DNA from 3 places in the Priestia flexa genome. Region 3 is predicted to be linked to each of the others. Evidence: riboswitches for the same ligand, from Rfam matches in the RefSeq annotation. Region 3 holds a riboswitch; each other region holds the start of a gene.
The links. Region 3 has a riboswitch for S-adenosylmethionine ahead of LZP85_RS04695 (hypothetical protein). Riboswitches for the same ligand answer to the same signal wherever they lie in the genome.
Positions count from the first base shown of each region.

Region 1 (3,278 bases), 1.5 Mb from region 3:
GGGATAATACCAGAACCAATGGTTTTAACAACTTCTCCTCCACCGATAACAGCACCTAGTAAAATACCTAGTGCACATATAGCTAATGCCACTTTGCGATGCTTAATGGCACCTGAACCGTAAGAGACTCCCATAGCAGCAGCTGCACCACTTGCGCCAATATTCATCGCAAAAAAGAGGGCGATTGCAAAAGCAATGTAAACAAGCATAAATTTTCAGCTCTTTCATTTAAGATTCATGTAAGCCACATTCCACTTTCTTAGTACCTGCCCATCTTCCAGATCGTAAATCTTCCATGTTATAGGCAGGTAGCGTACAGGGCTCACATCCAATGCTTGGATACCCTTGATCGTGAAGTTTGTTATACGGCAAGTTATGCTTATATACATATCGCCAAATTTCTTTCCAAGACCAATGAATTAATGGGCAAACTTTAATCTTTTTGAATTTCTCGTCCTTATTAAAAAACTCTGTTTTACTTCTTGATTCAGATTGTTCTCTTCTTAACCCTGAAATCCAAGCATCATACGGAGCAAGTGATTCTTTTAAAGGAATAATCTTGCGAATTTGACAGCATAGGTTAGGCTCAGTTTTCCAAAGTTCATCTCCATGCTTTTCAGCTTGCTCTTTTAGCGATAGGTTAGGCTTTTTCATTTGGATACGTAAATCTGGAAACCTCTCTTTAATTGCTTCAATGACTTCGTACGTCTCTTTAAAATGAACACCTGTGTCTAAAAAAACAATGTGAGCATCTTTTTTCACTTTTGAAATTAAATCAATTAATACAATTCCTTCAATTCCAAAGCTAGATGCGTAAATAAGAGAATCACCATAATGGTTATATGCCCACTCTAACGCCTTTAAAGCTCCCTTTGTTTCATCTTGCTCATCAAAAGTCGGAAATTGATTTGGCCAATTTTCATACGTATATACACTCATGATTTTCACTCCAATACTTTGTTATCCAATCAAAAAAGACGGTTTTACCCCCATAATGAAGGATAAAACCGCCTCTAGTTTGTCTAGTCAGCTATTTATTTAATTCTTACTTTTTCATTTTTCTCGAGTTGAACTACTTTCCCATCTTGAACCACAAGCGTGATTGAGCCAAACTTCATGTCGCTTAACATTTTTTCTACGCTTGCAAAAACAGAATTTAAGTCAGAGTTTTGTGCCATCACAGTCCCTCCTTATTTGTTAACAATATATTCAACAGGCTTCTGTTTTTTCATGGAAAATAAAAAGTCTTCCACATCTGAAAGACTGATTAGGCAACAAATTCACCTTATCTTTCAAAATGAAAATCATTTTGTTGGAGTTAGCACCTTGCACAACATGCAGGTTGCTGGGTTTCAAAGGGCCAGTTCCCTCCACCACTCTGGATAAGTATTTTTTAAAAATTTTAGCATATTTAGAATATTTGTCAACAGCAAAAATAATTTATCCGATAAGAAAACTATACTTTAAATTAACAGAAATATCTATTATTTTTTCATTATATGCGCAATTTTTTTGGGCGTCACTCTTAATTCACACCGTTATAGTATAGATTTATGTCTTTCGTACACATTAAAACATAATAATTATTTTAGATTGGAGCTATGTTCAATGATGGAAAGTCACTCTTTTCAATTAGATGATGTAATTAAACAAAGTTTACAAAATCATTTAAGTCAAATAGCAGCGGAAGCAACCAAAATTCAGCAACATCTAGAAAGCAGTGACCACTGTGTTTTATGTGATTTTGAAGACTTAAGAAAATTATTTCAAAGCGTACAGTCCACAGCTGCATCCTATTATTTAAGACATTACTTGTCTCCTTACACCCACGAATACGCAGCTCTTTCACTCGCGATACATAATTTATCTGAGAAACATCATGGAGCTTTAATGGTTATTGAGAGAAATGACTCAGTGGAGCACTTAATTCAAAAAGGAATTCCTATTCACGCTCCCGTTACGTCTACGCTCGTTGAAACAGTTTTTTATCCTGGAAATCCATTACATGATGGTGCCATTGTGATTAGAAACAATCAAATTATTTCGGCTGCTAATGTTTTACCACTGTCCACAAAAGTACTGCAAAAGAAGCTTGGAACACGCCACCGTGCAGCTCTTGGTATGTCTGAACAGTGCGACGCACTTATTTTAGTTGTATCAGAAGAAAGCGGTCGAATATCTTTTGCTTTAGACGGTAGCTTATATCCAATCCATTCCAGCAAAAACATCCTGTAAGCGACTACACCTGTCTGACATCATACCTTATAGTTATAAAAAAAGAGATTACACGATAAAAAAAACTTATTACAGGTTGCCTTTTATACGTCTAACGCGCTATAATCACTAATGTCAGAAAACCTTACACATTTTAAAAAAGCATCATTAAAATGACTCTTTTTATGAACAGCTAAGGTTAATCATTAATTAAGGGAGAGAACTTTTAGGATGGAAACCATATCGACTCTATTCAGCAGCTTTGTGGATGAAGCCAATAATTTTTTATGGACTTACATATTAATTGCGCTTCTTTTATTAGTTGGATTATATTTTACAATTCGTACAAAATTCGTTCAGTTTAGTCAGTTCAAAGAAATGGTTCGCTTGTTAGGTGAAGGCGCTAAAACAGACGGAAGCGATAAAAAAGGAATTACCTCCTTTCAGGCTTTTGCTATTAGTACAGCAGCTCGTGTAGGTACTGGGAACCTTGCTGGTGTTGCTTCTGCAATTGCTCTTGGGGGACCTGGAGCAGTGTTTTGGATGTGGGTTGTTGCTTTAGTTGGATCAGCATCAGCTTTTATTGAAAGCACCCTTGCTCAAGTATATAAAGTAAAAGACAAAGACGGTTTTCGTGGTGGTCCTGCTTACTACATGGAAAAAGGTTTAAACAAACGCTGGATGGGTGTTTTATTTTCCATCTTAATTACAATCTCATTCGGATTAGTATTTAACTCTGTACAAGCTAATACTATTTCACTTGCTTTTGAAGAAGCTTTTGGCGTTAATCGCTTAATTGTTGGTGTTGTTGTTACAGCCATTGTGGGTGTTCTCATTTTTGGTGGTATTAAACGAGTAGCCAAAGCATCAGAGTTAATTGTAGTAGTAATGGCAGTTGTATATATTGGACTAGCATTAGTTGTTTTAGCTATTAATATTACAGAAATTCCACATATGATCGCATTAATTATAAAAAGCGCTTTTGGATTTGAAGAAGCATTTGCCGGTGCCATCGGTGCTGCCATCATGAATGGTATCAAACGCGGATTATTCTCCAACGAAGC
Region 1 is NZ_CP090431.1:3,379,713-3,382,990, forward strand. Features, by position in the region: gene LZP85_RS17400 (sulfate permease) at 1-209, opposite strand, end outside; gene LZP85_RS17405 (phosphoadenylyl-sulfate reductase) at 229-939, opposite strand; gene LZP85_RS17410 (YezD family protein) at 1,035-1,178, opposite strand; SAM riboswitch class I at 1,283-1,389, opposite strand; gene cdaS (sporulation-specific diadenylate cyclase CdaS) at 1,612-2,235, shown strand; gene LZP85_RS17420 (alanine/glycine:cation symporter family protein) at 2,446-3,278, shown strand, end outside.
Region 1: linked by a shared signal. The riboswitch ahead of LZP85_RS17410 (YezD family protein) and the one ahead of LZP85_RS04695 (hypothetical protein) in region 3 are both predicted to bind S-adenosylmethionine.

Region 2 (3,278 bases), 1.5 Mb from region 3:
CAATCACACCTTTATCGATTTCGCGAAGGCCGATTTCAACCATACGCGCGTAAAATGGTGCGGCTCCAACAATAAGAGCTGGCAAAGCTGCTTCTGCTCCTAGCATTGTTCCCACAATTGCTTTTGTAAACGGAATGAGCAAAATTAGTAAGATGATAAATGGAATGGATCGAAAGATGTTTACAAAAGCTCCTATAATAATATTAACGAAGCGGTTTTCCCAAAGCTGACCTTTGCCTGTTAAAAATAGAAGTAAGCCTAGCACAATTCCTAATATAAACGTGGCAACAACTGAGATACTTGTCATATAAAGTGTTTCAATCGTTGCTGCACTAAATTTATCATACGTTACGTTTGGGAATAATTCAGTTAGCATCCGTCATCACCTCAATTTCTACCTGTTGTTCACGGATGTACTCAATTACTTTATTAACCTCTGCTTCTTCACCATCTAAATGAATAAATAAGGTTCCATAAGAGCCCGTTTGTGTATAAGAAACTTTCCCTTGTAAGATGTTAATCGTGACATCAAATGCTTTTAAAATGCTCGTAATGAGCGGTTGCTCCGCTTTTCCACCTACAAATGTGAGCTGAACAATTCGACCGCTTGGATAAAGTTCCTTCACCTGCTCCACTGTCTCAAACGTTTCTTCTGGCTCTGAAATTTGCTGTACAAATCGCTTTGTAATATTTTGCTGTGGTTTACGGAATACTTCAAGTACTTCTCCTTGTTCGACTACTTTTCCATTTTCCATCACAGCTACGCGATGACAAATTTTACGGATTACGTGCATTTCATGCGTGATTAAGACAATCGTTAAACCTAGCTTTTCATTAATATCAACTAGCAAATCCAAGATCGAATCTGTTGTTTGTGGATCAAGTGCCGATGTTGCTTCGTCACATAATAAGACTTTTGGGTTATTAGCTAACGCTCTTGCGATTCCTACACGCTGTTTTTGCCCGCCACTCAGCTGAGATGGGTAGGCATTTTCTCTACCTTCTAATCCAACTAGTTTAATGAGCTCGTTTACACGTTCTGCTCGTTTGTTTTTTGGAACACCGGCAATTTCAAGTGGAAACGCAATGTTTTCCTGCACGGTACGAGACCAAAGTAAATTAAAATGCTGAAAAATCATGCTAATTTCTTGGCGAGCTTGTCTAAGCTTAGCACCTTTAATTTTCCCAATTTGATTTCCTGCTACTTCTACTGTTCCAGAAGTAGGTGTTTCTAAACCATTTAATAAGCGAATAAGAGAGCTTTTCCCTGCTCCACTGTATCCAATGATGCCGAAGATTTCGCCTTTTGCCACTGATAAATTAACCTGATCAACGGCCGTGACTTTCCCACTTTTAGCATCATATATTTTCGTTACATCTTGTAACGTAATCATCTTCTTCACCTTCTTTGTTGACTTGCTCTGTCTGCTTAGTGTGTCCTTGCTTTTAGAAAATAAAAAAACCTTTCTACACGTGAGCAGAAAGGTTTTTGATAAAATCCTTTCTCTCATCTTTCAAAGCTTATGCTTTGCAGGAATTGGCACCATTTCAGTTAGTCTGACGGTTGCCGGGTTTCATAGGGCACAGTCCCTCCACCTCTCTTGATAAGAGTTAACGACAAATTATTGAAATTATTTTGTTTTCATCAAATATTCATTCATTTATGTTTGTGATTCTAGCATGTGTCAGAAAGGGTGTCAACAAAAAATGCGCATAGGATAATAATCCCATGCACACTCTTAAACAAATGTTTGTTTAACTAAGACGTTCCATTACGTATTCAACAGAGTGAAAAGCATACAGCTTCTGCTTCACTTCGCCATTTCCATATTCAATTAGGCATGGAACACTTTCAATTTCAAGCAAAGACGCTTTAGCAGGCATATAGTTTAAATTACTCATTCCGATTGTTAAGTCTGGAATAATCGCTTCTACTACTGTTAACATTTTTTTAGCTAGTTGGCACGTTCCACAAAGGGGTGTATGGAAAAAAATAACCGTACGCTCGTCTTTATTTAGCTTTTCGTCTAGCTGTTCCTCTGTCCACTCTTCCATGTTACTCATCCTTCTATATTAAAAATTCTGCGTTAACATCTATATTAGCACTTAAAAGTACCGTAGCAATATGATTTCTTGGGGCCGCCGCTACCTCACGATACATTTTATCGATATAAAGGTGCTCCGCTTCCGGAAGTTCTTTTTTAAACTGTTTCCGTAATTTATTGCCGGAATCATCTGAGTCAACCAAGATATACACATCTTTATCATACGTGGAATCGATAATCTCATCTAGCTTTGACAAGCTGATGGTTCCATTTGTACAAATAATCTCAATCGGTTCATTAATAATACTTTCGATTCGCTTTTTGTCAGACTTACCTTCTACAATAATTACTTTTTCAATTTCTATTAAACGCATCGTCATCACCTATAATTATCAGTTGTATAGTAACGTTATTCCTTTATGCTATACAATATTCGTTAATGTAACACAGTTCCCCTGTTTTTTAAAAGATTTTGCTGTAAAAAGAACATATATGAATTGTTTTTATTGAAAAAATAGACTATTTTCGGTCATCTTAGACTGATGGCGCCAAACCTTATGTGGTTGGCGCCATCAGTCTCGCACTCAGAGGTTTCATGCTAAATTTAGCACCAACCCTCTTCTGAATCGCAGTCCGTATACTTTTGTGTAGCTCCAGCCTGGACGTCAGCATACTGATAAATCTTGTTATTTTCTTGCGTGTAACCTGACTCTAAATTATATTGATTACCCGTTGCACCATAATTCACATGGCCAATTGATTGTTTATCTACATACAATTGCATACCATTTTCATGAAATTTTGCTGTAATTCGATCCGTTATGTCAATTTTTTTACGTTCGAACATAAAAAGACACCCCTTTAGCTTGTTTACTAAATAGAGTGCCCTTTTTGTTATAGGTCCATGAAGACAAATTATGGATATACCAAGTGAAATGTCTTAAGATGAAGTCAATTAACCTTCGTTAATCATTTCATCGTATTGTTCAGCTGTCATAAGCTTCTCAACATCTGCCGAATCAGCAGGCTTAATTACAACCATCCATGCTTTTTCATATGGAGACTCGTTTACAAACTCAGGATTATCGCTTAATTCTTCGTTTACTTCTACAACCTCACCGCTAATTGGTGCATATAGCTCTGATACTGTTTTCACAGATTCTACGCTACCAAACGGCTCGTCTGCTTCAACTTTATCGCCAACTTCTGGAAGCTCAACAAATACAATGTCAC
Region 2 is NZ_CP090431.1:3,444,853-3,448,130, forward strand. Features, by position in the region: gene LZP85_RS17770 (methionine ABC transporter permease) at 1-376, opposite strand, end outside; gene LZP85_RS17775 (methionine ABC transporter ATP-binding protein) at 366-1,394, opposite strand; SAM riboswitch class I at 1,505-1,611, opposite strand; gene LZP85_RS17780 (thioredoxin family protein) at 1,756-2,055, opposite strand; gene LZP85_RS17785 (toprim domain-containing protein) at 2,069-2,419, opposite strand; gene LZP85_RS17790 (YusG family protein) at 2,650-2,892, opposite strand; gene gcvH (glycine cleavage system protein GcvH) at 3,001-3,278, opposite strand, start outside.
Region 2: linked by a shared signal. The riboswitch ahead of LZP85_RS17775 (methionine ABC transporter ATP-binding protein) and the one ahead of LZP85_RS04695 (hypothetical protein) in region 3 are both predicted to bind S-adenosylmethionine.

Region 3 (3,278 bases):
GGTGTGGAAGAAGGACGAGCGCACGCAACGAGTCGTAATTTTCACTTCGAATTGTTCGCTTTCCACGTGGCTCGCGCCTGCCTTCCTCGTCATTGCGTTTCTGCGGGGTTTCAAGCCGTCTTGCTAATTCCGTAGGAGTCAAACATTTCCCATTTCACTCACAGGCTACTGACATAGCTAGTACACCCTTTATTATAATAATTGAGGGGGTAAGGAGGAAAAACAAAAAATCCTGCCCTCCCGTAGTGTTGGGAAAGCAGGATTTTAGTATATCTCTATATTAAGCTGATGGTTCACCTTGCGTTGATAAAGGTTTTTCTAGATCAGCTTGTGGTTCTGAGTGAGTGGCTAGTTGCGTTTCTAGTTCGGCAATTCGTTTTGTTTGTTGCTTGTTTTTACTTTTAAGCTGAGTGATTTTAACAAAGCTTAGTGAAGCAGCGACGACACCACCGAATACAGCCGATGTTAAAATAATTAAAATAAGTGGCCAGTCTTGTGAGCCAAAGACATAGTTAAATTGAACTGGCTCATTGTTGATGACAGCTAAGATAGCAATAATAAGAGCGAAAATAAGACCTAAAATGAAAAAGCTTTGTCCTTTCATTAGGTGCACATCCTTTCTGAAGATAGATAAAGGAGCAAAATTAAATTTTATACTACCTTTACATATACTTAACCTATATTATTCAACTATAAACATTTTTTATTATAATTAAGTTTTAACAAAACACAATATGCAAAAACACCCATCCTTTGTGTAGTTTAGGATGGGTGTTTTGCTGTTAGCTGATTAGAATGCTTGTAAGCTATTTTCTTCTAACCATTGTTTACGCTCTGCTGCATCTTCAAATAATGAGTCTGCATCTGTAAATTGTGAAGCAATCACATATTCAATTGTTGTTAATGGTGCTAGAAGTAGACGCCAGTTCAATACTAGCTCACCGTTTTCCATCGTTGCATATGTATCTTGCAGTTCCTTCCACGCTACAGAGTCAGGTGCATCTGCTGCTTGTTTTTTCACTGCTTTTAGTGCTTCGCTGAATTTTTCATTTGCTCGTCCTTGGTACCATTCTGTTAAAAGGTTTTGAATTCCCTCGTTTGTTTCTTGTTCAGACCAGGATGATGGCACTGTTGCGATAAATTTAGCACGGAACGTCATCTCAGGTTGCTCCACATTATCACGAACGATGTTTAAGCGGTACTGACGACCTAAATACGAAAATTTGTCATCGTTTTCAAAAGATGCCGTCTTTGCTTTAGGTGCAGCTGGCGTTTTGTTCTCAGTTTTTGCTTTTTCGGCTTTTTTAGCAGCCGGTTTTTTTGCTTCGGTTGGTTGATTACCACCGTTAAGTTGTTTTAAAATCCAAGTCGCTTTACGAGAAATAACAGAGCGAACGTTGTGCTCGTTTAAGCCTCGTGGGATAATTACGGTTACCCCTTCATTGTCACAAATTTGGACCGTAATATCGGTTTTATTTGGAACGACTTTAATTTTGTAGTCAATTGTTTGATTGCCAATTTGATACGTATACATATAGTTTTTCGTGCTCCTTTCTACAAATCTTCATTTTATAAGCAAAGGTAGAGTTTGGTCAAATGAAAGAATAATCAGAAAAGTATCCAGGGATTTAATTAACGAATTACATTACGTTTTTTTGTTAGTTTTTACGTAAAGAAAGGAAAATATTCTCGCTTTACTATGCATAGGTTAAAAAGAGTGATAAAACTGAAAAAAAGAAAAATTTAAAAAATACTCTTGCTAAATAGGAGATATTTGGTATAATGAAATCTAATTTAAAAAGTTATCACGAGTGGACGAGAGATCTGGCTCTATGACTCCACAGCAACCTACCAACGTAAGGTGCTCCTACCAGCAAAGCATTAGCTTTGGGTGATAAGACGGGTGAAAGCTCATTTTGCATCTAAAGCAAAATGAGCTTTTTTGATTTTATTAGAAGGAGAGATACGGATGACACAAACGATTATAAAGAATCATGAAGAAGTGCTAAACGATGTATTAAATCAATTGAAGGAGATTAATGATTTTACCTGTAGAAAGCTTGAGACGTTTTACGAAATTGTAGTAAAGAGCGGAAGGGATACGTATGCCATTGGAATTGACTGCAAAGTTATTGAGGGCTACACAGAAGAAGGTTTAAAAGAAGCTTGTATAGCAAAATTAAAGCGAGTTGGATGGCTGAAAGGTACATACGCTTAAGGTTGTATTCATATCAATTGCAGTCTTGTCTATAATCATGATAAGATGCTTATCTTCTCTCTTTTCTTTTTTCGTTGAAAAGAGATGATATTTGTCGAAATTTTTACACAAAATAACCGTTACAACTTGGTTGGAATTGTGGTAAGGTATAAAACAAGAATATTCTAACAATTTTAAAAGGAGGCTGAACATGGAGCTGTTAATTGAACACGGAAATGACGAAGGTAGCGAACAATTTATTGATCGCGTACTAGACTTCTTAGAGGACGACGAATAAAAGCCTAGAAGCTTATATGAACAAGCTTTTTATAACGGTGTTAGCACTTTTCTTACTATGTTTATCAGCATGTAGCAATTCACCGGAACAATTAGTGAGGGAGTTTAGTAAATATAAAGAATTAGAAGGATTGGACGTGCTGTTGCAAACAACTCCACAACCTGTTGCAAACTCTTTATTAGCTTTTTATGAAACAGTCGATCATAAATTTGGAGTGGTAGAATTTGATGGAGATAATAACTTAAAATCGGAAAAGAGAATTGAAAATATTACAATAAGTACACGGTGAAATTCTTAGATGATAAAGAGGAAGCAGTATACACTGAGCAAGTTGAATTTTATAATGTGACGTTAGATGAGCTTTTGAAAAAACAGTCAAGCACTGAACAAGTAGCTGAAGATAAATCAGAGAGCGAACTATATGAAGAAGAGAAAGAAGCTGATGATTTAAAAGCTCCTTCTGATCCCGGTTTCGTTGTTGGCCTCATCTTAATAGTGGGGAGCGTCTTTTTAGATTTGGGTGTGCTTTCAACTATACTGTTGGTTATCGGTTTAGGTACTATGGTGTTTTATGATGAAATCGTCGAGGTATTTCAAGCGATAAGAAAAGACTTTAGCCAAAAAAGCTAAAGTCTTTTCTTAGTTAAGAGCTAGGTGTTATTTCTTTGGGTGAATAGTCGAGTGCAATATGACGTTGAAGCAGAAGGAGCGCACCGAATGTTAATACAGCTCCAATTAAAAATGGATACATGCTGTTCAGTTCAAAAGCAAAGGCTCCCATCA
Region 3 is NZ_CP090431.1:927,400-930,677, forward strand. Features, by position in the region: gene LZP85_RS04685 (LapA family protein) at 281-604, opposite strand; gene LZP85_RS04690 (M48 family metallopeptidase) at 791-1,534, opposite strand; SAM riboswitch class I at 1,800-1,901, shown strand; gene LZP85_RS04695 (hypothetical protein) at 1,970-2,218, shown strand; gene LZP85_RS04700 (hypothetical protein) at 2,512-2,784, shown strand; gene LZP85_RS04705 (hypothetical protein) at 2,781-3,125, shown strand; gene LZP85_RS04710 (MFS transporter) at 3,139-3,278, opposite strand, start outside.